2 regions of the Microbacterium sp. NPDC080220 genome follow, and region 2 is predicted to be linked to the other one. Evidence: predicted binding sites of a transcription regulator. Region 2 holds the regulator's gene; the other holds the start of a gene.

Region 1 (14,424 bases), on a different contig from region 2:
GCCGAGTGACGCACGTAGGTCACATCCCGGCGTCGAAATTCTATGAACAGGTGGATGTTGTGGTCGTTCCCTCCCAGTGGCACGAGCCGTTCGGTCGGGTTGCGGCCGAGGCGGCGGGATCCGGCTGCGCGGTGATCGTGTCTGGCCTCGGTGGTCTACCTGAAGCTTCCCAGGGCGCGGTTCGGTCGGCCATTGTGACAGATCCCACCTCCATCACCGACTGGAGTGCGGCGATGCAGAACTTTGCTTCCTTCCACGCGACTGCGGTGCCGGAGTCAGTACCAAGCGACCGTCCCGTCTGGGCCCGGTACGTGGAGGTTTACCGAGAGGTTCTTGCGGATCGTGCTCGCTGAGGATCGCCCACGGCGGTCGCAGATCGCTCAGGCAACCGCGCTCTTTCTTGCGGTGGTACTCGTTGTCGTCTTCGTGCTTGCCGCGGTGGAGCGGTTCGGGGCACTCGCGTGGCTAGCGATGGCGATCTTCCCCTTGTTCGTCGTCCCGCGCCTGCTCATCGTGGCTGGTATCTTGCTTGACGCGGTTCTGCTGGTTCTCCATCTCCTTTCTCCGAGTACGGCCACGCTGGCGTCTGCTGCCGTGGTCCCCCTTGCGCTGGTCGGCCTCGCGCTGTTGCTGCCCCGTTCGAGGACGGTTCGGCAGCGCGTAGTCTCCACTTTGCCGGGCGTGCTGCTCATCTTGCTCATAGGTGGCGCAATTGGAATCGCGAGCATGCCGATGGCGCAAGTACTAATCGGCATGCGGATCGTGATTGGCCCAATTGTGGTCTTTCTTGCGGCCCCCGCATTCGCGCGCGGTGATGTCGAGAAAGTGACGCTGGCTGCAGGCTGGCTTATTCTTGCGAGCAACATCGCCGCAATCTGGCAAATGGCAGCCGGGGTCGGAGTACTGCAGTCGATGGGGCTCGTCTACGGGGCTTCACTCAGAACCGTCGATTCCGTGCTCCGACCGCCAGGTCTCTTCGTCGCCAGCTATGTGTACGGCGGTTTCGCGTCTGTGGTGGCTGTATTGCTTTTGGCCCGCTTATTCAGGGAAGGACCTCGGCGAGTCGGGTTTGTTTGGATCCTTCTTACGCTGGCGGCGGTAGTCGGGGTGGTGCTGAGCACGTCTCGCTTCGCATTGATTGTGACTGCGGCGGGCATCCTTGGGGCCATTCTGGCGAGCTCGCGCGAGGTCTCGTGGTCTGTAAGGGTGGCGTCGATCGGCGCGTCGGCCGCGGCAGCTTTCGCTTTTCTGACGTACGGATTGACCTCTAACGAAAGCTGGTATATCCGCCTGGCGGTGTGGCGAGATGCTCTCGGGGAGGGCTCGTCCCTTCTCGGAAACGGTTGGGGGTCGGCAGGTTCCGCCACTCTCTCCTCATTTTCGACAGGCGCTCGTATCGTCGACTCCTACTTCATCAACCTCTACATTCAAATCGGAGTTCTTACAGTTGTAGCAGTTATCTGGCTCGTGGTCCTGGTTGCTCAAGGTTTGAGAGCGCGGTCCCAGGCCAGCATTATGCGGTGGGCTGGGGCGTGCGCGGGGGTGGGGCTAATCGCCAGTTTCACCGTGACAGAGACGTGGGAATATTATGGGGCCGCCTCGATGGTGATGCTCGCGCTTGGATCTGCAGGAGTAAGCGTGGAGCAACCGCTTGCAATCCTCGCGAAGAACGGCGAACGGCTGGAGCGAGTCAAGTGAGTTCAGGAGCTCGAGGAGCGCGGGTGACTCTGGTGAGTCAATGGGTGCGATTCGCGATTCAACTTGCCGCCTATGTCGTCTTAGCCCGGTTGCTGTCTCCGGAGGAGTTCGGCATTGTCGCGATGGTCACCGTGGTGGTCACTTTCGCGGCGATTTTCGCAGATTTGGGGCTGTCGTTAGCGGCGCTCCAAGCGCAGACTCTTCGGCGCGAGGAGAGGAGCAACCTTTTCTGGCTCAACGCGGGCGCGGGTCTCGCGTGCGCTTTAGTGGTGATAGCTCTCTCCCCAGTCCTCGGTGTCTTCTATAACTCGATAGAGGTCGTGGCGGTTTCAGCCGTCCTCGCCGTCCCCTTGTTCCTCAACGCTCTCGCCGTGCAATTCCGGGTCGAGCTCATGAGGGATGCGCGATTCAGTGCGCTCGCCGCGCAGGAGATTGCAGCGTCCTTCGCCGGCCTAGTACTCGCGGTCCTCTCGGCCCTGGCCGGATGGAGCTATTGGGCGCTCGTCGTACAGACGCTCACTCAGTCCGTGCTAATCCTCGTCATCGTTCTCGGGCAGACGCGCTGGCGACCTTCATGGCCGAAGCGAACGGGGACTATGGGGCGTCTGGTCGGATTTGGGCGGGACACACTCGCCCTGCAGCTCGCCTACATGATCAGCCGGGGTGTAGACCAACTGATCATCGGGCGGGTGCTCGGGGCTGACGCCCTGGGTTACTACAGCAGAGGAAGTCAATTAGTCTCGATGGCTTTCCAACAGGTGCTATCCCCGCTGACGAGAGTCGTTCTCCCAAAGATCTCCCGCGCCGAACCCGCGGATTTTCACCGGCAGATTGAGTTGATCCATCGAGGAGTCTGCGTCACCGTTGTGAGCCTCCTTGGGCTGATAATTGCGGTATCTCCGCCAGCCGTCCTCGTGATACTGGGCCGCGAGTGGACGGACATGGCTGCAGTTGTCCAGGTGCTCGGCGCGGCTGCAGTTTTTCAAGCCGTCGCGTACATCTACTATTGGGCGTTCTTGGCGAAGGCGCGGACGGGCGTGCTTTTCTGGTCTGAACTTCCTGGACGACTTCTCATGATCGGCGGCTCAATCGCGTTTGCGAGGTATGGGATCCTTGCCGTCGCCGTTTCGATATTGGCGGGGCAACTACTGATGTGGCTTCTCGGAGCCTATTTTTCTCGCCGATACGTGGGGCTCGAAAGTGGCAAACTGCTTCGGATAAGCGCAGGTGCGGTTGCTTGGACGATGGTGCCGACTCTCTCGACCTTGATCCTTAGCCGTGTGCTGACGCAGTCGGGGGTGCCGCCCCTGGGCGTGCTGCTTGTCGCCGGGGGGGCGTGGGTGGCGCTCTGGGGCGCGGCGCACCTGTCGTCGGCTCGCCGCCGGGCCACTTTAGTGAACTTGATCCGTGCGGTGATCAAGTGACGGTCAGGTGCGGCAATTCGCAGGATCAGGAACTAACCGGGTTGAAGCTTTCCCTCATATTGGCGCTGCACAACGTTGAAGGCTATGTCGCTGACTGTGTCCGTTCCATAATCAAAGCGACCGACGGTACTGACGCCCACGGCTTAGAGGTCGTGATCGTCGACGACGCATCGCAGGACAGGTCTCTCGAGGTCGCCCTGGATGAGTTCGCGGGGTGGGGAGGGAGCGTCGCACATATCCGACTCGACGAAAATGTCGGGGTGGGGGGTGCTCGTGGGCGGGGCGTAGCTCTCGCCCGCGGGCGTTTTCTTTGGTTCATCGACCCGGACGATGAGCTGGTCCCCGACGCTATAGCTACGGTGATCCGTCGCCTTGGCTCCGCAAGCCAAAGCACGATCATCGAGTTTCCTGTCATCCATAGGATCGATGAGCTCGGTCGAACGCTGGCCTTCGCGGACCGGAGCCTGGCAACTGTTGCGTCCACACGATTCGGCAGTTCCATCTCCGGCGCGGAATATGCGCTCCGTCTGCTGTGCAGGCGGGTGCCGGGTGTGTTGTGGACGAAAGTGTTCCCCGCATCCGTGTTACAGGCGCACCTCGTGAGTTCTGAGCGACACTCGGAGGACATCCTCACGCTCTTTCGTATCCTTCAAGAGGACTGCTCTGTGGTGCAGTTCGAGGAGGTCATCTACCGATATCGAGATCGGGCGACGTCCTTGACTCGAAGTCCGAACTACTTCTTGCGGAACGCCGGCCAGTACGCGGAGTGTGTGGAGCTCGCCAGATCTGCACCATGGTGGTCTCCCACGTTCGACTGGGCCAGCGACTATTTCCTGTTCTCGCGAGTTGAAATGCCTCGGATGCGAGCGCTTGCTCGCGGTGAGAACGAAGGCGATTTTCGCAATGAGTTCCGCCGCGCATCAACCGCTGCCTCGTGGCGCTCCGTTTGGTGGTGGCTGGTGGGGGCGAAGTTGCCGTTCGACCGGGTGGGGATACTAGCCCGGACATTTGTGCTTGCGAAGGCCGTGCCGTCGTCATGGCGTCTTTACCTTCTCTACTGGCGCCGCAACGCGGCGCGAAAGGGCTGACCGATGATGAGACTCCAGAGCATCAGAGAACGTGCGTGGCGCCGGGCGGAGGCGATCACGAACGATGTGGCCAGCCCGGCAAAGGCCTGGGCGCTTCAGCACAGGGCCGAAGTTGCTCGCGAGCCCGTGACTGGCGACGCACCTGTCATCGTTAGCCTGACAACGCACGGGGCGCGCTTGGCGAGTGTTCACCTTGCGGTGGAGTCAATAGCGCGCGGTGTGGTCCGGCCGCGCCGAATCATTTTGTGGCTGGACGATCCAGAGCGATTCAAGAGTCTGCCTATTGCATTGAAGCGCCAGGTTCAACGCGGGCTTGAGGTGCGGCTGACGACGAACTTCGGGCCGCATACGAAGTATTTTCCCGCGCTCGGCGAAGCAGCGGCCGCGGACCTTCGGCTCGTCACAGCAGATGATGACGTCCTCTATCCGCGGGGATGGTTGGCGCGGTTAGTGCGTGCTTCGGATCGTGACCCGCGCCATATTGCTTGTTGGCGCGCGCACCGTATAGCGCTCAATGGCCGCGAGATTGCGCCATACCTGTCGTGGCGCCCCAGTTGGTCCCCGGCACCCTCTCATCGCAATTTTCTGACAGGCGTGTCGGGAGTCATCTACCCACCCCGTATGATCGACGCCCTCGTGTCTCGAGGAGATTCGTTTCGCGATTGCGCGCCCCGCGCGGACGATGTGTGGCTCAACTACGTAGCGGCGGCGGAAGATATTCGAGTCGCCCAGGTCTTGCGGCGGCCGAGGATGTTTGCGCTTCTCGCGGGGACACAAGCGAGCGGACTTCTGCACAGCAACGCGTTCGGGGCCGAAAACGACCGCCAGATCGCGCTCACATACGACCAGGGTGCGATCGACCGCGTTCGTGTTGGTTGATGGCGGGGCGGGAGCCAGCGGCCCGTGAACCGAGTCGCGACGATGGAATCGGAACATGACTGCCTGCTTCTCTCGCTCTCCACGACAGCAACAGCATCCCCGGTTCGGGCTCGGCGTCTTCAAGTTTGACCCGGCCGGCGCCGAGGGCTTCGTGAGTCAGGAACTCGAGATCGCTTCGGCCACATCGACACCGCCGCGATCTATGGCAACGATCAACGTGTCGCCCTCGGGATCCCGCACCGGGCCTGAAGAGCTGTTCGTCACGATGAGTCCCTGAACTCCGAGCGGGGCGCACACTGCCCGCTCGACGCATTGACGCATACCGCATCCAATAGCTCCGCCCCCTACATCGACCGCCACGTCGAGATTTGGCAGACCATGGAGCAGATGAGGAACTAGGGCGTCATTCGATCGATATCGGCGGCTTCAACTTTCCATCAACCCCATCCGCAGAAGCTCCTCGACACGCCGACACTATTGGGGCGTCCAACGGCATCGAGCTGCCCTCGCCTTCGCGTGGCGCGAGCTCCGCGCGGTCGGTGAGCCTCTTCGCATCGGCACTGGAGCCTCAACCTCTCGGCGAAGGCCGCCGCAGCCAGGCGGGCAGCTCACTCTCGCTCAGCTCCGGGTCCGCGCGCGCCCGGACCGAGTCCGCGACTGCCACCTTCCAACCCGCGGAGCCGCGAGCAGAGGGAAATCGCGACAACCTCCGCATTGGCTCATGACCCACCCCAGGGCCTCATCGAGTGCGTCATGGCGATCTCGGCCTCCGGCCCCGACTTAGCCACGCGCTCGTCCTCCCCGCGACCGCTGCCCACGCCGGAGCGTTGCCCGGCAGGCGAGTCATCCGGCTCCGGCCGGTTTCGCGGTTTGGCTGACTCGTCCGCTCGCTCCGTTCCACGTGTCACCCCTGCGCATTCGCCGGCACGTCCGAAATGACGTAGACTGAACCTTTGGTGCTCGGCTCAGCTGGCCCGACACCACGAACGTGAGCCCTCCACTGGCGTGTTCGACCGGCATCCCGAGCGAACCACCCCGGAGTGGGATTCACGAACTCCTCCGTTCGAATCAATGAAAGCAGCACTACTGTGACGCGCACGTACACCCCCAAGGCTGGTGAGATCACCCGTGAGTGGGTGGTCATCGACGCATCCGACGTCGTCCTCGGCCGCCTCGCCTCGCACGCTGCCACGCTCCTGCGCGGCAAGCACAAGCCCACCTTCGCGAACCACGTCGACACCGGCGACTTCGTGATCATCATCAACGCCGACAAGGTGGCCCTCACCGGCCAGAAGCTCGAGCAGAAGAAGGCCTACCGCCACTCGGGCTACCCGGGCGGCCTCAAGTCGGTCACCTACGCCGAGCTCCTCGAGAAGAACCCGGTGCGCGCCGTTGAGAAGGCCGTCCGCGGCATGCTCCCCAAGAACAGCCTGGGTCGCCAGCAGCTGTCCAAGCTCAAGGTCTACGCCGGTGCCGAGCACCCGCACGCGGCCCAGCAGCCCACCACGTACACCTTCGACCAGGTCGCCCAGTAAGCGCCGCAGAGAAGAACAAGGATTATCTGATGGCGAAGATCGCTGACTCCCTCGACCAGACTCCCGAGAACTACTCGACCGAGACGCCGGCTGCCGCTGAGGCCGCCCCGGCTCGCCCCGTCCTTTCCGTCCCCGGCGCCGCTGTGGGCCGCCGCAAGCAGGCCATCGCCCGCGTGCGCCTGGTTCCCGGCTCGGGCACCATCACGGTGAACGGCCGCACCATCGAGGACTACTTCCCCAACAAGCTGCACCAGCAGCTCATCAACGACCCGTTCACGGTCCTCGGCCTCGCCGGTGGCTACGACGTGATCGCCCGCATCTCGGGTGGTGGCCCCTCGGGCCAGGCCGGTGCGCTGCGCCTGGGCATCGCGCGTGCCCTCAACGAGATCGACGCCGAGAACAACCGCCCGACCCTCAAGAAGGCCGGCTTCCTGTCGCGTGACGCTCGCGTCAAGGAGCGCAAGAAGGCTGGTCTCAAGAAGGCGCGCAAGGCTCCCCAGTACTCGAAGCGTTAATCCTTCGATGGCACTGTTCGGGACGGACGGTGTGCGGGGCCTCGCAAACGGCCCCCTCACCGCCGATCTCGCGCTCACCCTGGCCCAGGCGACCGCGGTCGTCCTGGGCCAGGGCCGTATCGCCGAAGCCCGCCGCCGCAGCGGACGCCGCCTCACCGCCGTCGTCGCACGCGACCCGCGGGTCTCGGGTCACTTCCTCAGCGCAGCCGTCGCCGCAGGACTCGCATCCTCCGGCGTCGACGTGCTCGATGCCGGCGTCCTGCCGACCCCGGCCGCCGCGTTCCTCGTCGGCGACATCGACGCCGACTTCGGCGTCATGATCTCGGCCTCGCACAACCCGGCGCCCGACAACGGCATCAAGATCTTCGCCCGTGGCGGCGTCAAGCTCCCCGACGTGGTCGAGCAGCGCATCGAAGAAGCCATGGCCGGCCCCAAGCTCGCCCCCACCGGGGGAGCCGTCGGCCGCATCAGCCGGTTCGCCGACGCCGAAGACCGCTACGTCGTGCACCTGCTCGCATCCCTGCGCACCAGCCTGCGCGGCCTGCACGTCGTCCTCGACTGCGCCAACGGTGCCGCATCCGGGGTCTCACCCGAGACGTTCCGGGATGCCGGCGCCAAGGTTACCGTCATCGGCGCCGACCCCGACGGCCTCAACATCAACGAAGGCGTCGGCTCGACGCACCTCGACGTGCTCACCGCCGAAGTCCTGCGCACCGGCGCCGACCTCGGCATCGCCCACGACGGCGACGCCGACCGCTGCCTCGCCGTCGACGCCGACGGCCGCATCATCGACGGCGACCAGATCATGGCGATCCTCGCCGTCTCGATGAAGGAGCGCGGCCTGCTACGCGACGACACCCTCGTCGCGACGGTGATGAGCAACCTCGGACTCCACCGCGCGATGGCGGCCCACGGCATCCACCTCGAAACGACCGCCGTCGGCGACCGTTACGTCCTCGAGCGCATGAACGAAGGCGGCTTCTCGCTCGGCGGCGAGCAGAGCGGCCACGTCATCATGAGCGACTACGCCACCACCGGCGACGGGCTACTCACCGGCCTGCACCTCGCCGCAGAGGTCGCCCGTCAGCGCAAGCCGCTGTCGGAGCTCGCGAAGGTCATGACCGTGTTCCCGCAGGTGCTCATCAACGTCAAGGGCGTCGAGCGGTCGCGCGCGACGGATGCTGATGTGCTGTCGGCCGTTGCGGAGGTCGAGGCGGAGCTTGGTGATTCGGGGCGGGTGCTGCTGAGGCCGTCCGGCACCGAGCCGCTGGTGCGGGTGATGGTGGAGGCCGCGTCGGAGGCGGACGCGCAGCGGGTCGCGGAGCAGCTTGCGGAGGTCGTGCGGGGCTGAGGGTGCTGTGCCCGCCGAGATCAGGGGGCGCGCGGCATCCCCGCCGGCACGCCCCTGAACGTGCCGCATCCGGGGTACTGGAACGGATCGCTCTGGACGCTGTTCTGGGAGTTCCTCTGCTACATCGGCGTCCTCGCCCTCGGACTGCTCGCGCTCTGCCGCTTTCACGCGACCGTGCCGATCATCTTCGGCCTCACGCTGCTCGGCCTGATCGCCACCGCCTACGGCCCCGTCAGCGGATCGCCTCGCCGCAACCGCATCGACCGTCGCCGTGCGCGGCGATGTCCCGGAGCGCGGCCAGCACCGCGGCGTGCAACTCCTCCGGCGTCCATTCGGCGAGAGGGCGCGTCTGCACCCGCGCACCGACGATCCCGCAGGCCGAGCGCGGGATGTTGCGCGTCTCATCGCCGATGTGCCCCACCCACCACGGGAAGACGGCGAGGTCGTTGCCGGACACCCGGAACCGCGCCACGCCCTCGACCCGCTCGTTGAACGTGACACCCTTGCCGCTCTGGTTCACGCGCACCGTGCGCAGATAGCCGCCGAGGCTCTGCTCCGGGCGCACCCTGGACACACCGTCGCGGGCGCTCCGCAGCGCCCTCCCTGTGAGGTACTCCGCGTAGGCGGAAAAGAACTCCGCCACGCCCGGCGCCTTCGCATGGTCCTGCGCGAGTATGCGCGGCGCGTGATCCAGCACGTAGGACAGCGTCCGCACCAGCTCCGAGGACGAGCGTGACCGTTCCTCGAACCGTGTCGTCAACCTGCCGAAGACATCGGATGCCGCCGGTGCCGGCGCCGAGCTCCTCAGCCCCGCCACGTACGCGGCGAGCCGCGCATGCGGCGCTCGCCTCTCGGCATCCGCTGGTTCGATCTCGTCGGCGACACCGAGCAGCAGATCGGCGAACCGCACCTGCACGGGCTTCGGCTGAGCGGCATCCGTGAAGAAGAGTCCCGCGATGCGCTCGTCCGCAGGTCCCGCACCGCGTCGGTCGACGTCGGCCACGAAGTCGTCGATCACGGCGTCGACCCGCGGCGCCACCTTGCGCGTCTCCCGTGCCGCCGCGATCACGTCGACGAAATCGCCGTACGTCAACGCGGTCCACCCCTCGTCGTCGGGTTGCTCGGCGACCTCGGTCAGGAACACGAACACGTGCTGCCACCCGGCATACGCCGACGTGATCCACTCGCGGTATCGGCACAGCTGCTCATCGTGCGCGCTCGAGGCGAGTTTGCTCTCGATCGCGATCACGACCCGGTTCACATGATCGACGACCGTGATGTCGATGCGCCCCGCGAGTGCGGCGTCCGAGGCGCGGGGGACCGGCGTCTCGATGCCCGTCCGCACCCGGCGGACGCCGACCACGGGCTGCTCGCCCGGCCCCGCCCACACGGCGGCGATCAGCGCGTTGACCACCGCGGCATCCAACCCGTGGTTCTCGGTCGGGTCGAGCAGCCAACGCACCACCCGGTTGTACCGGTTCTCGTAACTCTGCTCGCCGTAGTGGACGATGCTCCAGAAGTTCGCCGGCGGCAGGGCGCGCCGCTCGATCGCCGGCTCGTCGAGCAGTGCGAGCAGGGCATCGGCGAGGTCATCGGCGCGGGGGTCGGGGTCGGTCATCAGAAGCCTTTCGGTGAGGGTTCAGCGCACAGCGTCGTGCGCGGCGATGCGGTTGTCGGTGTCGGCCGTCGGCGAGGGCGGTGACGAGGTCGCCGGGGGCGTCACCCCGCGCTCGGACAGGGTCTTCTCGACGCCCTTCGCGGCGACCGCCACCATGGCGGCGACCGCCGCCATCCATTCCTCGAACGCGGAATCACTCAGCCACTCGCCGGCCGGGCGACGCAGTGCACCCACGCCGGTACCACCTCACGCCGACGTCATGGGCGATCGCGCCCGCGCCGTTCGTGATGACGACACCCTGGTCGTCGGCATCCGACCGCGCGAGCCACGCCACCAGGGACTCGGCCTTCTGCCGTCGATCCCGCCGCGGCTGCCAGGCGACGGCCAACACCACCGTGACGCCGAGCACGAGGGCGTTGAGGAACGGGCCGAGGAGCCCGCCGAACGTGTCGCCGACCGGTCCCGTGCGCGCGCCCCAGTGGCCGTCGCCGGGAGCATTCGCGGCCTGGAACGCGGCGACGATCGACACCGCCATCGTCCCGATCAGGGCCGCGCTGAGGGCGACGATCAGGCCCCACAGGGCGATACGCGCGGTGAGCCACATCCACCGCCGGTCGCGGAGGCGGATGCTGTCTTCGTCCGTCATGCGAGTTCTCCTCGGTCGTCGCTGGTGCGCAGACGTGTCGGGAGGCGGACGCGCGCGGAGCGGCAGGCGGGGCGAACACCCGCCGTCGGGGCGACGTTAGGGTCCGGCGGGGGCGGGGACGGGTGGGAATGCGGAACCCGGACGATTCCGAACACCCCTGCACGACGGTGGGCCGGTCGGTTATCCACAGCTTGACGAACACATGTACGAATGTCGGAGGTGTGTGGCATCGTACAGATATGCCATTCGCGACGACGCTGCGAGAGAGTGTCGAGGGCCTCACCGCCCTCGATGCGCTCGACGTCGACGCGTCTGACCTGGCGGCATCCGTCGGTCGTCTCGATGACGACACGGTGAGGACGCTCATCGCCCGCGCGGGGCGGGTGGCCCGTGAGATCGGTGTGCTGCAGGCGGTGCTCGCCGGTGTCGCGGCGCAGCGATCGAGCCGCGAGCGGGGAAGCGGTGGGCTCAGCGCCGAGACCGGGCATCGCACGCCGGTCGAGATGATCCAGGCGACCATCGGCATCACACGCGCCGAGGCGACGCGCGCCGTGCGAGTGGGGGAGGCGCTGATGGGCACGGGGGATGCCGGGTGGCACGGCGCGCTCGATCGGCTCCTCTACGACGGGGCGCTGTCGTCGGCGCAGTACGGGGCGATCCTGACGGGGCTCGGTGATCCGCCGACGCTCGGTCTTGCAGCGGCGTGGACCAGGGCAGCCGAACGGCTCGCGGACGAGGCCAACCAGTGGTCGGTGGAACAGCTCACCGCGCAGGCGCGCACACTGCGCGACATGCTCGACCCCGCCGGAGCCGAAGAGCGGTTCGCGCGGCGCTTCGAGCGCAGGTCGTTCCGGCTCTGGACCGACGGCGACGGGTTCTCCCGAGGATCGATGGTCTTCGACGACGAGATGGGGCCGTGGATGCGGAGCGTCCTCGACGCCGCCCTCCGCCCCCGCCGCGGCGGGCCCAGGTTCATGACCGACGCCGAACGTGCCGAGGCCGCCGCGCTTGTCGACGACGCGCGATCGAACGAACAGCTCTCGTACGACGTGCTCGTCGACGTCCTGCGCGCGGGCGCGCTCGCCACCGCGAAAGACGTGTTCGGAGCGCGTGAGCCCGGCGTGCGCGTCATCGTCACCGAGGCGCCCCGCGACGGCCTCGGGCGTCACGGAGCGACCGGGATCGTCGAGGACGGCGGCTCAGCCCTGCCCGGCTCGGTCGTCGACCGCGCGCACTGCACCGGCGGCCGCATCCGCATCGAGGTGGATGCCGCCGGCACACCCCTCGCCGTCGGACGCGACGAGCGACTGTTCACCCGCGCGCAGCGGGTCGCGCTCGCCGCCCGCGACGGGGGATGCCTCTGGCCCGGGTGCGAACGACCGCCGTCCTACTGCGAAGCGCACCACAGCATGCCGTGGTCCGAAGGCGGGAAGACCGATACCGACGAGGGCGTGCTCCTCTGCCGGTTCCATCATCTGCTCCTGCACAACAACGGGTGGCGGATCGAGCGGGTCGAGGCCGGATTCGTGCTGCACGCTCCGCTCGGCAGCGGGCGGGAGCCCGTGCCGCTCCGATCGAAATCGCCGCTGCGGTGGCTGTGGGACCCGCCACCCGACCGTACCGGATGGCGCACCGCCGGGGTGCAGGCGCGGGCGTCGTGAGGAGATGCGGTGTGCGGGGGCCCGGGATGCGGCGCGGGTACGCGCGGGATAATGCGGCGTGCGGCGTGCGGCGTGCGGCGTGCGGCGTGCGGCGTGCGGGGTGCGGCTTGCGGTGCGGCGGCTGCGGCGACGGCTGCGGTTGCGTGCGGCGGCTGCGGCTGCGGCGACGGCTGCGGTTGCGTGCGGGGCGCGGCTGCGGCTACGTGCAAGGCGCGGCTGCCGGGGGCGGTGCGGGTTACGACCAGGTGTGGACCGGCTCGTTCGTGTGCATCGCCTCGCGGTACTCGAGAAGGGTGGCGCGCAGGGCGTCGGCGCGTTCCATGCCGGTGCGGGCCCGCATCCGCTTCGCGAACCACTCCGCACCGTTCGTCTTCGCGGCGCAGCGCCCCTCGATGATCCCGAGATACCGGTCGCGCTCCGCAGTCGACGCGCCCCACGCGTCCAGGCCCTCGGCGGCGAGCGGCAGCAGCGTGTCGCGCACCAAGTCGGTCGCCGGCACGTGGCCCACACCCGGCCACGACAGCCGCGCGTCGATGCCGTCGCGCGCCGCCGAGAGGAAGCTCTCGCGCGCCGTCGCGAACGGCATCCGCGACCACACCGGGCGCTCGCTCTCGGCCAGCGAACGCACCAGCCCGAAGTAGAACGCCGCGTTCGCGACCGTGTCCGCCACCGTCGGCCCCGCCGCGAGGATCCGATTCTCGACGCGCAGATGCGGCATCCCATCGGCCACGTCGTACACCGGACGGTTCCACCGGTACACCGTCCCGTTGTGCAGCTTCAGCTCCGCCAGCGACGGCACCCCGCCCGCCTCGAGCACCTCCAACGGATCCTCATCGTCGACGATCGGCAGCAGCGCCGGGAAGTAGCGCACGTTCTCCTCGAACAGGTCGAACACCGACGTGATCCAGCGCTCCCCGAACCACACCCGCGGACGCACCCCCTGCGCCTTCAACTCCTCGCTGCGCGTGTCGGTCGCCTGCTCGAACAGCGGGATGCGGGACTCCCGCCACAGCTCCCGCCCCAACAGATACGGCGAGTTCGCCGCCACCGCCAGCTGCGCCCCCGCGATCGCCTGCGACGCGTTCCAATACGCCGCGAACTGCGCCGGCGACGTCTGCACATGGAACTGCGTGCTCGTGCACGCCGCCTCCGGCACGATCGAGTCGGCTGTCGTCTCGAGCCGCTCCGGCCCCGCGATCGAGATCGCCAGATCCTCGCCGCGCGCATCGAGCACCTGCTCGTTCAACAGGTCGTACCGCGAATCCGCGCTCAACGTGCTCCGGCTCAGATGCCGCTCCGCCAGCGTGGGAAGGATGCCGATCATCACCAGATGCGCACCCAGATCCTCCGACCGCGCCTCGGCCTCGTTCAGCCGCTCGCGCAGACCCTCCTCGAACGTCGTCAGCCCGCCCTCGCGCAGCTTCGCCGGCGGGACGTTGATCTCCACGTTGAAACGCCCCAGCTCCGTCACGAACGCCGGGTCCGCGATCGCCCGCAGCACCTGCTCGTTCCGCATCGCCGGGTCACCGACGGCGTCGACGAGGTTCAACTCGAGTTCGAGCCCCGTCATCGGATCATCCGTGTCGAAGCGCGCCTCGCGCAGCATCCGCTCGAACACGTCGAGGTTGCGACGGATCTTCTCGCGATGAAGGGTGCGGTCCGCGCCCGTGATCTCCTGGCTCTCGACTTCTTCTCCCACCCCGCCACGATAGGTCGCGACACCGCCGCCCGCCGGGGCGTTGACAACCCGCGCCCCGTCGACCATGACGCGCTAACCCATCACGCCGCGAATAGCCAGGGGTTGGCTCGCATCCGGCGCCTGCCTAGCGTGGGTGGTCCCGGAACGCGCCGCTTCCGGGAAGATCGACGGAAGGACCAGATCATGGGACTCGACGACAAGATCAAGAACGCCGCACAGGACCTCACCGGCAAGGGCAAGGAGGCCGCCGGCAAGGCGAGCGACAACGAGCGCCTCGAAGCCGAAGGCCACCAGGACCAGACCGAGGCCA
Region 2 (14,424 bases):
TGCAGCTCGGTGACCGCGCCCGGCCACTCCCCCAGCCCCTCGGTGTCGACACCGCGTTCGACGCCCAGCTCGAACATCACCTGCATCCCGACGCAGATGCCGAGGACCGGCATCCCCCCAGCGAGACGGCGACCGATGAGCTCGTCTCCGCGGCTCGCGCGCAAGGCCGACATGACGGCGGAGAAGGCCCCGACGCCCGGGACGAGGAGTCCGGCGGCGTCGGCGATCAGGCCGCGATCCTTCGTCAGCCGCGCATCGGCGCCCGCTTCGCTGAGCGCCTTGACGGCCGAGTGGACGTTGCCGGAGCCGTAGTCGAGGACCGCGACGAGCGGTGCACCCGTCACAGGGCGCCCTTGGTGCTCGGGATGCCGGCGACGAGGGGATCGAGCGCCTTCGCCTGCCGGAACGCGCGGGCGAAGGCCTTGTACTCCGCCTCGGCGATGTGGTGCGGGTCGCGGCCGGCGACGAGGGTCACGTGCATGGTCAGGCCGGCGTGGAAGGCGATCGCCTCGAAGGTGTGGCGCACGAGCGAGCCGGTGAAGTGGCCGCCGATGAGGTGGAACTCGTAGCCCGCCGGCTCACCGGAGTGGACGAGGTAGGGCCGGCCGCTGATGTCGACGACCGCCTGCGCCAGCGCCTCGTCGAGCGGCACGAGCGCATCGCCGTACCGCGAGATGCCGGACTTGTCGCCGAGTGCCTGGCGGATCGCCTGGCCGAGCACGATGGCCGTGTCCTCGACGGTGTGGTGCGCGTCGATGTGGGTGTCGCCCGTCGCGCGGACCGTCAAGTCTGTGAGCGAGTGCTTCGCGAACGCCGTGAGCAGGTGGTCGAAGAACGGCACGGTCGTGTCGATCGTGCTCCGACCGGTGCCGTCGAGGTCGAGCTCGAGCTCGATGGTCGACTCGCTGGTCGCCCGCCGGACGGAGGCGGTGCGGGGCGCAGGGGTGCTCATGCCCCGAGTCTACCGAGGCATGACGGGCCGACCGCGCCCGTGACGGACGTCGGCTCAGAGGGAGGCGAGCGCCTCGAGGAACGCCGTCGACTCCTCTTCGCTGCCCGCCGTGACGCGGAGGGTGTGCGGCAGGCCGACGTCGCGGATGAGGACGCCGCGGTCGTAGAGACCCTGCCAGGTCGCCGCCGGGTCGTCCACGCCCCCGAAGAGGACGAAATTGGACCAGCTCTCGTACGGCGAGTACCCGAGCGCCGACAGGGTCGCCGAGATGCGGTCGCGCTGCGCGACGATGTCGTCGACCATGCGGAGCATCGTCGGGGCGTGGCGGAGGGCTGCCGTGGCCGCGGCCTGGGTGAGTGCGCTGAGGTGATACGGCAGGCGCACCAGGCGGAGCGCGTCGATGAGCGCGGGATCGGCGGCGAGGTAGCCCACGCGCGCCCCGGCGAAGGCGAAGGCCTTGCTCATCGTGCGCGACACGACGAGACGCTCGCGGTCGTGAAGCAGCGTGAGCGCGGACGGCTCGTCGCGCGGGGCGAACTCCTGGTACGCCTCATCGACGATCACGATGCCCCGGGAGGCCTCGTAGACGGCCTCGATGACCTCGAGCGACAGCGGCGTGCCCGTGGGGTTGTTCGGTGTGCAGAGAAAGACCACGTCCGGCTGAGCACGTTCGATCTGCTCGGCGGCATCCGCTGCGGACAGGGTGAAGTCGTCGCCGCGCGTACCGCTCACGTAGGTGGCGCCCGTCGCGCCCGTGAGCAGCGGGTACATGGAGTACGTCGGCGCGAACCCGAACGCCGTGCGTCCCGGCCCACCGAACGCCTGCAGGATGTGCTGGAGGACCTCGTTCGACCCGTTGGCCGCCCAGATCTGATCCGGTTCGAGACCGTGGCCCAGGTAATCCGCGAACCCCTCGCGCAGAGCCGTGAACTCACGGTCGGGGTAGCGGTTGATGTCCCGCAGCGCCTGCGCGATGCCGTCGAGGATGTCGTCCGCGACCTCTTCGGGAACCGGGTGGGTGTTCTCGTTGACGTTGAGCGTCACGGGCAGCGACGCCTGCGGGGCGCCGTAGGGGATCTTGCCGCGCAGGTCGTCGCGGAGGGGGAGGTCGTCGAGACTGGCACTCACCCCGCCATCGTAGGACGTGCCGCGGCCTTACTCGCCCGCCTGCGCCGAGTAGGTGGCCGGGATCGCGATCGACTGACCGGCGTCCACCGCCGAGGACGACAGCGCGTTGAGGCGGACGATCTCGTCGATGACGTCGCGCGGGTCGCTGTCGGGCGCGATGTCCTGCGCGATGCTCCACAGCGATTCGCCGGGCATCACGGTCACGGTGTCGAAAGACCCCGCGGACGCCCCCGCGTCGCCGCTCGCGAGGGCACCCCCGCTGGAGAGGATGCCGACGCCCAGCGCGACGACCACGGGCAGTGCGGCGAGCGTGGCGAGGACACGGCGGCCCCGCGTGGTCATCCGGAGGCGCGTGCGCACGACAGGCGCAGCGGCGGTGCTGGTGGTCGCGGTGCTGGTGGTCGCGGTGATCGAGTTCATGGTGTCCTCCTCGGGGTGACCCCGGTCAGATGAGATCTTCGCCCCCGCCCGTCGGCCGGGACGGACGGGTGCGAAGTTCTCTTCCGAACCTATCTTCGAAGTTCGTAGACTGTCAAGGGTGCGGTTGTCCGCAGATCGATCGAAGACGACACGCGGTCGGCTACGGGACGATCCGATCGACACCGGATACGGTTTCGATGACCAGAGCCCATCACCAACCTCCGACATTCGAAGGCGAGTGCTCCCGGAGGGACCCCGGGGTGACGAAAGGAACGACATGAGCGACAAGCCGCAGACGCGTCGGCGCAAGAGCCTGAGCGACAAGCAGCTCGCCATCCTCGAGGTGATCCAGCGCTCCATCGCCCGTCACGGATACCCGCCGAGCATGCGCGAGATCGGCGACGCCGTCGGCCTCAAGTCGCTCTCGAGCGTCACCCATCAGCTCAATCAGCTCGAGCTGAGCGGCTACCTCCGTCGCGACCCCGGCAAGACGCGCGCCATGGAGGTCCTCATCGATCTGCCGGGCTCGGCGGGCGAGAACCCTGCGGACGTCGCCCCGAGCGTCGGCGACGCGGCGATGGTGCCGCTGGTCGGCCGGATCGCCGCCGGCGTCCCCATCACCGCCGACCAGCAGGTCGAGGAGATCTTCCCCCTCCCGCGTCAGCTCGTCGGCAAGGGCGAACTGTTCATGCTGAAGGTGTCGGGCGACTCGATGATCGACGCCGCGATCTGCGACGGCGACTGGGTCGTCGTCCGCTCGCAGGCCACCGCCGACAACGGCGAGATCGTCGCCGCCATACTCGACGGCGAGGCGACGGTGAAGACCTTCCGCCAGCGCGACGGTCACACGTGGCTGCTCCCCCGCAACTCGGCCTTCGAGCCGATCCTCGGCGACGACGCGGTCGTCCTGGGCAAGGTCGTCGCGGTCCTGCGCGCCGTGTGACGGCGCGCACACGAAGAGAGGGGATGCCGGGCGGCATCCCCTCTCTTCGTTGCGGCGTCAGACCCCGGCGCCCACCTCGGCGCGGACCGCGCGAGCCGCCGCGACGATGTGGCGGAGGGAGGCGACCGTCTCGTCGTACCCGCGCGTCTTCAGACCGCAGTCCGGGTTCACCCACAGGCGACGGACGTCGAGCTCCGCGACGGCGCGCTCGAGCAGCGACGACACCTCGTCGACGGACGGCACGCGCGGCGAGTGGATGTCGTAGACGCCCGGTCCGATGCCGTGGGCGAATCCGGATGCCGCCACCTCCGGGATGACCTCACCCCGACTGCGAGCGGCCTCGATCGACGTGACGTCGGCATCGAGCGCCGCGATCGCGTCGATCACGACCCCGAACTCGGAGTAGCAGAGGTGCGTGTGGATCTGGGTCTCGTCGGCGGCGCCCGCGGTGGCGAGCCGGAAGGACCCGACCGACCAGTCGAGGTACGCCGGCTGATCGGCGGTCCGCAGCGGCAGGAGCTCCCGGAGCGCCGGCTCGTCGACCTGCACGATCGCGATGCCCGCCCGCTCGAGGTCGGCGATCTCGTCGCGGAGCGCGAGGGCGACCTGGTCGGCCGTCTCGCCGAGCGGCTGGTCGTCGCGGACGAAGGACCAGGCGAGGATCGTGACGGGTCCGGTCAGCATGCCCTTGACGGGCGCGGCGGACAGCGACTGCGCGTAGGCCGCCCACGGCACCGTGATGGGTGCGGGGCGCGAGACGTCCCCCCACAGGATCGACGGGCGCGTCGCGCGGGAGCCGTAGGACTGCACCCACCCGTTGCGGGTGACGGCGAACCCGTCGAGGTTCTCGGCGAAGTACTGCACCATGTCGTTGCGCTCGGGCTCGCCGTGCACGAGGACGTCGAGCCCGATGTCCTCCTGCAGAGCGATGACGCGCGCGATCTCGTCGCGGAGGAACCCTTCGTAGGTCGCCTCGTCGATCTCGCCGCGCGTCGCGCGGGCGCGCGCCCGGCGGATCTCGGCGGTCTGCGGGAAGGATCCGATCGTGGTCGTCGGGAGCGCCGGCAGACCCAGCACCGCGTCCTGTGCGGCGGCACGCACCTCGAACGGGGTGCGGGATCGGGCTGCCGGGGTGAGCCCGCCGGCACGGGCGCGGACGGCGCCGTCCTGGACCCCGGGCGCCGAGCGGCGGTCGGCGAGGGCGGCCGTCGCGGCATCCAACTCCCCGGCGATCGCGTCGCGACCGTCGGCGAGCCCGCGTGCCAGGGTCGTCACCTGGGAGACCTTCTGATCGGCGAAGGCGAGCCAGGACACGAGGCGGGGATCGAGGTCGGGCTCGTCGGCGAGGTCGTGCGGCACGTGCTGCAGCGACGTCGAGGTGCCGACCGCGACGGCCGCGGCGCCGAGGCCGCCGACCGCGTCGAGCACGTCCGCCGCGCCGGCGAGGTCGCCCCGCCAGACGTTCCGGCCGTCGACGACGCCCGCGACGATCACCTTGTCGTCGAGTCCCGCGACGGGCGACGGCACGCCGCCGCGGGTGAGGTCGATCGCGAGGCCCTCGGCGGCGGAGGCGGCGATCGCGCGCCAGGCGGGCTCGGAGAGCGCGCCGTATCCGGCGGCGACCAGGATCTCGGGACGGTCGCCGGAGGCGGTGAGGACGTCGAGTGAGCGGGCGGCGGCGGTCGCGAGCTCGTCGTCCGAGTACCCGAGCGACTGGCTCACGAGGGCCGGCTCGTCGATCTGCACCCATTGCGCCCCTGCGTCGCGGAGAGCGGCGAGCAGCTCGACGTACACGGGCAGCAGGTCGTCGAGCCGGTCCAGCGGGCGCGTGCCGGGGGCCGCGGCATCCGTCCCTTTCGCGAGGGCGAGGAAGGTGACCGGGCCGACGAGCACCGGACGGGTGACGTATCCGTCCGCGACGGCCTCCGCCACCTGCCGCGTGAACCGATCGCTCGAGAGGGCGAACCGCGTCTCGGGGCCGATCTCGGGCACGAGGTAGTGGTAGTTCGTGTCGAACCACTTCGTCATCTCCAGCGGCGCGGCCTCGCCCACGCCGCGGGCGGCGGCGAACAGGGCCGACAGCGGCACCGACCCGTCCTCCGCACGCAGGTGCGCGAACCGCTCGGGAAGGGCGCCGACGGCCGCGGCGACGTCGAGGACCTGGTCGTAGAAGGAGAACGTCTCGGGGATCGACGAGTCACCGCGACCCAGCCCGAGCTCGGCGAGGCGGGCGCGGGTGGTCCGGCGCAGGTCGGCGGCGACGGACTCGAGTCCCGCCTCGTCGAGCGCGCCGCTCCAGTGGGCCTCGACGGCGCGCTTGAGTTCGCGGCGACGGCCGATGCGGGGGTAGCCGAGGATCGTTCCGGCGGGAAAGGCGGTCATGAGGTCTCCTCTGTCGCGGGGATGATGCCCGCCTCGCGCAGGGTGGCGAGGACGGTGTCGTGATTGTTGAAGGCGTAGAGATGGATGCCGGGGGCACCGCCCGCGAGGACGGCCCGGCAGAGATCGGCGGCGTATCGGACACCGATCTCGCGGCGACCGTCGGCGGTGGGCTCGACGTCGAGGTCGACGGCGAGGGTGCCGGGGACCTGCTCGCCCGTCAGCTCGATGACGCGGCGCAGTCGGGAGGGCGAGGTGATCGGCATGATGCCCGGCAGGATCGGGATCTCGACCCCGGCACTGCGGGCGCGGGCGACGAAGGCAAGGTAGTCGTCGGCGTGGAAGAACAACTGGGTGATCGCGAGGGTCGCCCCCGCGGCCTGCTTCGCGAGGAGGGCGTCGATGTGCTCGGCGGGGTACCGCGAGCGCGGGTGGCCGTTGGGGAAGGCGGCGACGGCGATGTCGACGCTCGGCCGCCGCTCGACGCGGGCGGCGCCCGGGACGCCGGGGATGGGCTCCTCGGTGTACGGGGACGTCTCGGCCTGCACGCGGTCGATGAGCTGCACCAGCTGGGCCGCACTCTCGAGGTCGCCGAGCGCCGCCGCATCCTCTCCGGCTCCCGCCGGCGGATCCCCCCGCAGCGCCAGGAAGGAGCGTATGCCGGCGTCGAGGAACTCGCGGATGAGGGCCGTCGCCTCGGCGTACGAGCTGCCGATGCAGGTCAGGTGCGCCAACGGCTCGACGCGCGTCTCGCGCAGGATGTGCGTGAGCACCTCGAGGGAGCGACCGCCGCCGGAGCCGCCGGCGCCGTAGGTGACGGAGATGAAGGCGGGGTCGACGGCGGCGAGCCGGTCGATCGTCTCGTAGAGGGCGGCGTAGGACGCGTCGCTGCGCGGCGGGTAGACCTCGAACGAGACCGGCACCGTCGTGACCGACGGGGGCTGGATGATCGACATGGCGGTGCTCCGGAGACGGGACGGAAAGGCCTGGCGGCCGCGGACCGCACACACGGGTGCGGGGACATCGCGGGCGGGTGCCGGGCTCGGCTGTCGCTCCGGGCCCGGGGTTCCGGGCCACTGTTGATGCCCTCATGCTGCCACGCGGGTCGGCGCCGTGACGGGCATGTGACGCCCGGTTTCGATCCGGCCGCCGCGTACCGTGGAGCCATGACGACGATCGCCCCCTACGGTTCCTGGATCTCGCCGCTGTCCGCCGCCGACGCCTCCGCCGCGGCCGCGCGGTTCGACAGCGCACGGTACGTCGGCGACGAGATCTGGTGGGGTGAGTCCCTGCCCAACGAGGGCGGCCGGACGACGGTGCGCCGCGCGGCCGACGACGGCACCGCGATCGACGTGCTGCCCGCGCCCTGGAGCGCCCGGTCCCGCGTGCACGAGTACGGCGGTGGGTCGTGGACGACCTCCGACGACGGCCGTCTGTTCTTCGTCGAGAAGACAGACCAGCGCGTCTGGATGCTGCGCCCCGGCGGCGAGCCCGAGGCCCTCACCCCGGTCGACGACCGCGCCCGCCACGGCGGCCTGCGCTGGCAGGCGGGCACCCTGCTGGCCGTCCGGGAGGTCCACGACGACTCCCCCGTCCCCCGCCGGTCGATCGTTGCGATCCCGCCCGCGGGCGGCGAGGTGCGTGAGCTCGTCACCGGGAGCGACTTCCTCGCTCAGCCCGCCCTGTCGCCCGACGGCCGGCGGCTCGCCTGGGTCGCGTGGGACCACCCGGACATGCCGTGGGACCGCACGCAGGTCCGCGTCGCGGAGCTCGACGACGGCCTCGTGTCGACCTGGCGGACGGTGACGTCGGGCGCGACCGCCGCGCTGCAGCCGGAGTGGGATGCCGCGGGCCGCCTCGTCTTCGTCGACGACCCGACGGGGCGGTGGAACCTCCGCCGCGAAGACGCGGCATCGCCCGAGGGATCCGTGCCGGTCGCACCCGCGGACGCGGACACCGGCGGCGGCCTGTGGGTGCTCGGCGTGCGGTGGTACGCCCCGCTCGCCGACGGCGGATTCGTCGCCGTCCGCACGAACGGAGCGGACGAGGTCGTCCGGATCGACGCGGACGGTGCCGTCACCGTCACCGACGTGCCGGCGCGGTCGCGGGTCGTCGTCGAGGACGTGGCGGGCTCGCGCGCGCTCGTCTCGGGGGCGGGCCCTGGGATCACCGGCATCTGGGAGATCGCCCCGGACGGACGCGCGCGCCTCGTCCGCGGCACACCCTCGGGTCTGGGCGCGGAGTGGATCCCGCCGGTGCGCCCGCTGACCGTCCCCGGACCGCACGGCGGCGTCCACACCTACGACCACCCGCCGACGAGCCCGGACTGCGCCGCCCCCGAGGGCGAACTGCCGCCGTACCTCGTCCTCGTGCACGGCGGCCCGACGGCGCACGTCGGCGGCGTCGCCGACAGCCGAATCACCTTCTTCACGAGCCGCGGCATCGGCGTCCTCGAGGTCAACTACGGCGGCTCGACCGGGTACGGACGCGCCTACCGCGAACGACTGCGGGGGCAGTGGGGCGTCGTCGACCGCGACGACGTGGCAGCCGCGGCATCCGGTCTCGCGGCGGAGGGACGAGCGGATGCCGCCCGCATCGCGATCGCCGGTGGTTCCGCCGGCGGGTGGACCGTCCTCGCCGCCCTCGTCGGGACGGACGTGTTCAGCGCGGGCATCTCCCGCTACGGGGTGGGGGATGCGCGGCTGCTGGCGACCGACACCCACGACTTCGAGGCGCGCTACCTCGACGGGCTCATCGGGCCCCTGCCCGAGGCCGAGGCGCTCTACCTCGAACGCTCACCCCTCGGCCACACGGAGGGCTTCCGCGTGCCGGTGCTCCTGCTGCAGGGCGCCGACGACGCGGTGGTGCCGCCGTCGCAGGCCGAGGCGATCCGGGACGCGCTGGCGGCGAAGGGCGTGCCCCACGCCTACGTCCTGTACGACGGCGAGGGGCACGGCTTCCGACGGGCGGAGAACGTCATCCACGCGCTCGAGTCCGAACTCGCCTTCCTGGGCGAGGTGTTCGGTTTCGAGACGCCCGGCGTCCCCGCGATCACGCTCAGCTGACCGCGGGCGCGCTCAGCGGGTGAACGGCGCGAGCTCCGCGGCGAGTCGCTCCGACACGTGCGCGTGGACGGCGGTGCCACCCTCCTCGTGGCGCGTCGACAGGATGTGACCGGACTCGTGGACCGCGTTGACGAGGTCGCCGCGGTCGTACGGCACGAGCGCCCGGACCTCGACGGCCGGCAACGGCAGGGCGTCCTCGATCGTCGCGCGCAGCTCGGCGACGCCTTCGCCCGTCCGGGACGAGACGAAGTGGGCCTTCGGCTCGAGCCCGCGCAGCACGAGCCGCGTGTCGGGGTCGATGAGGTCGGCCTTGTTGAAGACGACGATCTCGTTCGTCGAACGAGCGCCCACGTCGCCCATCACGTCGCGCACGGTCGCCAGCTGCGCCGCCGGATCGGGGTGCGACCCGTCGACGACGTGCACGATGACGTCGGCATCGCCGACCTCCTCGAGCGTCGAGCGGAACGCCTCGACCAGCTGGTGCGGCAGGTTGCGGACGAACCCGACGGTGTCGGTGAGGGTGTAGACGCGTCCGTCGGCGGCCTGGGCCCGGCGCACCGTGGCATCCAGGGTCGCGAACAGGGCGTTCTCGACGAGAACACCCGCGCTCGTGAGCTTGTTCAGCAGGCTCGACTTGCCGGCGTTCGTGTACCCCGCGATCGCGATCGAGGGGATCGTGTTGCGCTTGCGCTCGGCGCGCTTGGCGTCGCGGGCTGGCGCGAAGTCGCGGATCTGCCGGCGCAGCATCGCCATGCGGGTGCGGATGCGGCGACGGTCGAGCTCGATCTTCGTCTCACCGGGACCACGCGAGCCCATACCGGCACCGCCGGCACCGACCTGACCACCCGCCTGACGGCTCATCGAGTCACCCCACCCGCGCAGGCGCGGGAGGAGGTACTCGAGTTGGGCGAGCTCGACCTGCGCCTTGCCCTCGCGGCTCTTGGCGTGCTGGCTGAAGATGTCGAGGATGACGGTCGTGCGGTCGATGACCTTGACCTTGACGACGTCCTCGAGCGCACGCCGCTGGCTGGGGGCGAGCTCGGTGTCGGCGATGACGGTGTCGGCGCCGACGGCGACGACGAGGTCGCGCAGCTCCGCGGCCTTCCCGCGGCCGATGTAGGTCGCCGGGTCGGGGTGCGGACGCCGCTGCAACACGCCGTCGAGGACGACGGCACCGGCGGTCTCGGCGAGCGCCGCGAGCTCGCGCAGCGAGTTCTCGGCATCCTCCGTCGATCCCTGCGGGTAGACGCCCACGAGGACGACGTTCTCGAGGCGCAGCTGCCGGTACTCGACCTCGGTGACGTCCTCGAGTTCGGTCGACAGGCCGGGGACGCGGCGCAGCGCAGCGCGCTCCTCGCGGTCCCACTGCTCGCCGTCGGTGTCGCCGTAGGCGACGGTGCTCTCGTCCTGCAACGCCTGTGCGGCGCCGAACACGCGCACCCCCGAACGCGCTTCGGCGCGCGCGAGCACGCGGTCGACCGGGTCCACCGGTTCGTCCGTCGTGGCAGGGGTGGTGGTGTCTGTCATGTGATCCTTTCGCGGCCTCGCGGCCATCCGTGAACTCTAGCTTCCCGCGCCCGGGACCGCCTCCGCTACGCTCGTCGCATGGGGAGCGACCATTACTTCAGCGCGTCCCCGTCCAGCTCTGAGAACCTCCGCCGCATCCGTGTGTCCCTCGCCGGTCGCGATGTCGAGGTGACGACGGCGGGCGGGGTGTTCAGTCCCGACCACATCGACGGCGGGACGGCGGTGCTCCTGGCGAACACTCCCCCACCACCGGCAGGCGGGCATCTGCTCGACCTCGGATGCGGCTGGGGTCCGATCGCGCTGTCCCTCGCCCTCGACGCCCCGCGCGCCACCGTCTGGGCCGTGGACGTCAACGAGCGGGCTCTCGACCTCGTCCGCCGCAACGCGGAGGAACTCGGCCTCGACAATGTCAACGCCGTGCAGCCCGAAGATGTTCCGGAGGACGTCGCCTTCCGCACGATCCGCTCGAACCCCCCGATCCGGGTGGGCAAGGACGTCCTGCACGGGATGCTCGAGACCTGGATCCCCCGGCTCGCCGAACGCAGCGACGCGTGGCTCGTCGTCCAGCGCAACCTCGGCTCCGATTCGCTGCAGCGCTGGCTCGCCGCCTCGCTGGACCGCGGCTATTCGGTCAGCCGCGCGGCGACCGGACGCGGCTTCCGCGTGTTGAAGGTGCGCCGCCACGGCACGCCCGCGACGGGCACGATCCCGCTCCCCTGACGTCGCCGTCCGACTCAGGCGAGGGTGATCTCGCCGGAGAAGACGAGGGATGCCGGCCCCGAGAGGAGCACCCGCTCCCCCGCATCCGTCCGGACCACCCGGACGCCCAGGCGACCGCCCGGCACGTCGACGGTCCAACGGTCCGGCGCACCGGTGCCGGCCCAGTGACGGACGGCGAGCGCGGATGCCGCGACCCCCGTCCCGCACGAAAGGGTTTCGCCCACGCCGCGCTCGAACACGCGCATGCGGATGGCGCCGACGCCGTCGGTGACGAGGGGCTCCTCGGGGACGACGAACTCGACGTTCGCGCCGGCGGCGGGCTCCGGGTCGAGGAGCGGCTGCACGGACAGGTCCAGCCCGGCGAGCTCGTCCTCGCTGGAGAGCGCGACGACGACGTGCGGGTTGCCGACGTCGATGCCGAGACCGGGTCGGGCGACCTTGAGCCCGCGGGCGCGGACGAGGACCTCGTTCGCCGTCGGTCGCCACAGGCCCAGGTCGACCTCGAAGCCGTTGTCGGCGAGGGTGACGGTCTTGGTGCCGGCGCGGGTGCCGATGCGGAGGGTCTCGCCCGGCGCGAGCGTCGCGAGCCCGGCGCTGAGCAGGTACTTCACGAAGACGCGGACCCCGTTGCCGCACATCTCGGCGACGGATCCGTCGGCGTTGCGGTAGTCCATGAACCATTCGGCATCGGGCGTCTGCGCACCGGCGTCGATGGCCGAGGAGCGCACGACCCGCAACAGCCCGTCACCGCCGATGCCGAAGCGACGATCGGTGAGGGCGGCGATCTGCTCGCCGGTCAGGTGCAAATCGCCGTCGGGATCGGCGACCACGACGAAGTCGTTGCCCGTCCCGTGGCCCTTCGTGAATGCGATCGTCGACACCCGACCAGTCTAGGCGCGGGCCGCGGCGCGGACGCCGGTCACCGCGAGGGGCGCGCGACCCGGAGGCCGGCGTCCATCAGTTCGAGCGACCAGGCGACGCTCGCCTCGACATCGACGTCGATCCGGAAGCCGTGCGCGGCGTCCAGGACGGCGAAGCCGTGGAGGATGCTGCGCAGCATGCGGATGGCGTGGACGTGCTCCGTCCGCGGCAGACCGTACCGGTCGAGTACTCCGCCGAGCGCGTCGAGGCTGTCGCTGAGCGCGTGGGCGAGCGGGTCGTCATCGTCTTTCGGTTCGGCTGCGGTGGACGCCGCGTACCGACCGGGATGGTCCGAGACGTAGCGCCGGAACGCCGCGGCGACATCGGCGAGCGACGGCTCCCCGCCCTGTGCGGACCGAGCGTCGCGGAATAGCGCCGCGAGCTCCTGCGCCGCCAGGGTCGCCACGCGATGGCCGAGCTCGGGGAGCCCGCCGGAGACGTGCTTGTAGAGCGACGGCGGCCGGACACCGACACGCTCGGCCAACGCGGTCATCGTCAGCGCGGGGAGCCCCTGCTCGTCGATCAGCTCGGCCGCGGCGCGGGTGACGGCGTCGACGTCCAGGCCCGCCCTAGGCATCCGCCGCCTCGCCGGCCGGAAGGAGCGAGCGGAGGAACGGCAGTACCAGCTCGACCACCTCGTCGGGACGTTCGACGTGCGGATAGTGCCCGGCCCCGTCGATGACCGAGAGACGACCGACACCGGGCGGGAGCGCGGCGACGATGCCCTCGCCCTCGACACGCGGGTCCGCCCAGTCCGGGTCGGCGGACCCCATCACCACGAGAACGGGCACCGTCACGCGGGGAAGCTGCTCCCCCGCGTCCGCCGGGCTGGTCCGCCCCATCGCCCGGAGCGCCGCCATGCGCTCCCGATCGGCGAGGTGGCGAGCGATGTGCGCCCGTTCGTCCGCCCAGTCGTCGGGCTTGTCCGGGACGGCGAGGTCGAGGTAGCGGAGCCAGGCGGGCACGCTGCCGCGGAGCATCATGCTCGCGAGATGCGTCATCCCCCGCCGATGGCGCGGACTCCGGATCATGCCCCGCAGATCGAATCGCTGCGCGCGCGTGAAGGGGGCGAGCTCGATGACACCGGCGACGTCCTGCGGGGCGCGCGCGGCGGCGATCGTCGCCGCTCCCCCGCTGATCGACTGGCCGATGATGACCGTGGGGCCGCCGAGGTGACGGATGACCGTGAGGAGGTCCTCGGCGATGTCGCCGCGACCGTATGCCGCCCACGTGGGGCTCGATTCCCCGCAGCCGCGGATGTCGACGTTCGCCACGCGGAACCCCGCCTCGACGAGCCTCGGCACGACGAAACGGTAGGAGCGCCGCGAGTCGCCCATCCCGTGCGCGAGGACGACCAACGGACCTTGCCCGACCACGTCGACGGCGAGCTCTCCGCCGTCGATCTCCAGCTTCTCCTGCATCGTCGTCCTTTCCGCATCGGCTGCGATGCGTTCAGGCTACGGCTATTAGCTTTAGCTTGTCAACTCGTCGACCAGTCGGGCGCCGGGGGTCCCGGCATCCACCCACCGGATCCCGGGGTACCGGCGGAACCACGACACCTGACGGCGGGCGTACCGCCGCGTCAGCGCTTGGGTTTCGGCGATCGCCTCGTCCTCGGTCATCCGGCCCGCGAGCTGCGCGAGGGCCTGCGCGTAGCCGATTGCGCGGGGCGCGGTCGGGCCCGACTCGAGCCGCTGCGCCCGCAACGTCTCGACCTCGGCGAGCAGACCGTCCCGCCACATCCCGCGCACCCGCTCGTCGAGTCGCTGCACGAGCTCCTCGCGCTCGAGGTTTACGCCCACGATCGTCGTGTCGGGATGCCACAGCACGGGCGCGTCCGGCAGCGCGGCGCCGTGCGTGTCGGCGCCCTGCAGGAGCACCTCGAGGGCGCGGACGACGCGCCTGCCGTTGCGCGGATCGAGACGGCCGGCGGCATCCGGGTCCACCTCCCGGATGCGGGCGAGGAGCGCCTCGGCGCCGTGCGCGTCGAGGTCCGCCTCGAGACGGGCGCGCAGGGCGGGATCGCGCGGCGGGAACCGGAAGTCGAAGACGACACTCGAGACGTAGAGGCCAGACCCGCCGACGAGGATCGCGTCGCCACCGCGGTCGAAGATCCCGCGGATCGCCGCCCGCGCGCGCTCCTGGTAGACCGCGACGGCGACGTCCTCGGTCACGTCGAACTCGTCGAAGAGGTGATGCGGGATGCCGCGACGCTCCGCCTCGGGCAGTTTGGCCGTCCCGATGTCCATGCCGCGGTAGAGCTGCATGGCGTCGGCGTTCACGATCTCGGCCGGCCGACCGCGACGGATCAGCTCCTCGGCGATCTCCAGCGACAGCGCGGTCTTGCCGGTGCCGGTCGCGCCGACGAT

Evidence for each region. The regulator LexA, encoded in region 2, represses DNA repair genes until DNA is damaged. The targets are predictions, from matches to a motif close to TCGAACANNTGTTCGA.
Region 1: a site for LexA is predicted at 10,949-10,964, ahead of AB0P29_RS09245 (DUF222 domain-containing protein). Genes of this name have one in related genera too.

The regions. Positions count from the first base shown of each region.
Region 1 covers NZ_JBFBOP010000005.1:33,173-47,596, reverse strand. The annotation lists gene AB0P29_RS09305 (glycosyltransferase) at 1-353, shown strand, start outside; gene AB0P29_RS09300 (hypothetical protein) at 334-1,698, shown strand; gene AB0P29_RS09295 (lipopolysaccharide biosynthesis protein) at 1,722-3,122, shown strand; gene AB0P29_RS09290 (glycosyltransferase) at 3,164-4,210, shown strand; gene AB0P29_RS09285 (hypothetical protein) at 4,832-5,089, shown strand; gene AB0P29_RS09280 (hypothetical protein) at 5,145-5,366, shown strand; gene rplM (50S ribosomal protein L13) at 6,178-6,624, shown strand; gene rpsI (30S ribosomal protein S9) at 6,654-7,139, shown strand; gene glmM (phosphoglucosamine mutase) at 7,147-8,490, shown strand; gene AB0P29_RS09260 (PD-(D/E)XK nuclease family protein) at 8,723-10,108, opposite strand; gene AB0P29_RS09255 (hypothetical protein) at 10,130-10,282, opposite strand; gene AB0P29_RS09250 (hypothetical protein) at 10,302-10,754, opposite strand; gene AB0P29_RS09245 (DUF222 domain-containing protein) at 10,994-12,415, shown strand; gene AB0P29_RS09240 (glutamate--cysteine ligase) at 12,651-14,114, opposite strand; gene AB0P29_RS09235 (CsbD family protein) at 14,298-14,424, shown strand, end outside.
Region 2 covers NZ_JBFBOP010000009.1:28,035-42,458, forward strand. The annotation lists gene hisH (imidazole glycerol phosphate synthase subunit HisH) at 1-344, opposite strand, end outside; gene hisB (imidazoleglycerol-phosphate dehydratase HisB) at 341-952, opposite strand; gene AB0P29_RS13270 (histidinol-phosphate transaminase) at 1,007-2,080, opposite strand; gene AB0P29_RS13275 (LysM peptidoglycan-binding domain-containing protein) at 2,108-2,500, opposite strand; gene lexA (transcriptional repressor LexA) at 2,778-3,443, shown strand; gene metE (5-methyltetrahydropteroyltriglutamate--homocysteine S-methyltransferase) at 3,501-5,825, opposite strand; gene AB0P29_RS13290 (methylenetetrahydrofolate reductase) at 5,822-6,778, opposite strand; gene AB0P29_RS13295 (prolyl oligopeptidase family serine peptidase) at 6,989-8,887, shown strand; gene hflX (GTPase HflX) at 8,900-10,414, opposite strand; gene AB0P29_RS13305 (methyltransferase) at 10,493-11,134, shown strand; gene dapF (diaminopimelate epimerase) at 11,149-12,015, opposite strand; gene AB0P29_RS13315 (WHG domain-containing protein) at 12,054-12,632, opposite strand; gene AB0P29_RS13320 (alpha/beta hydrolase) at 12,625-13,476, opposite strand; gene miaA (tRNA (adenosine(37)-N6)-dimethylallyltransferase MiaA) at 13,528-14,424, opposite strand, start outside.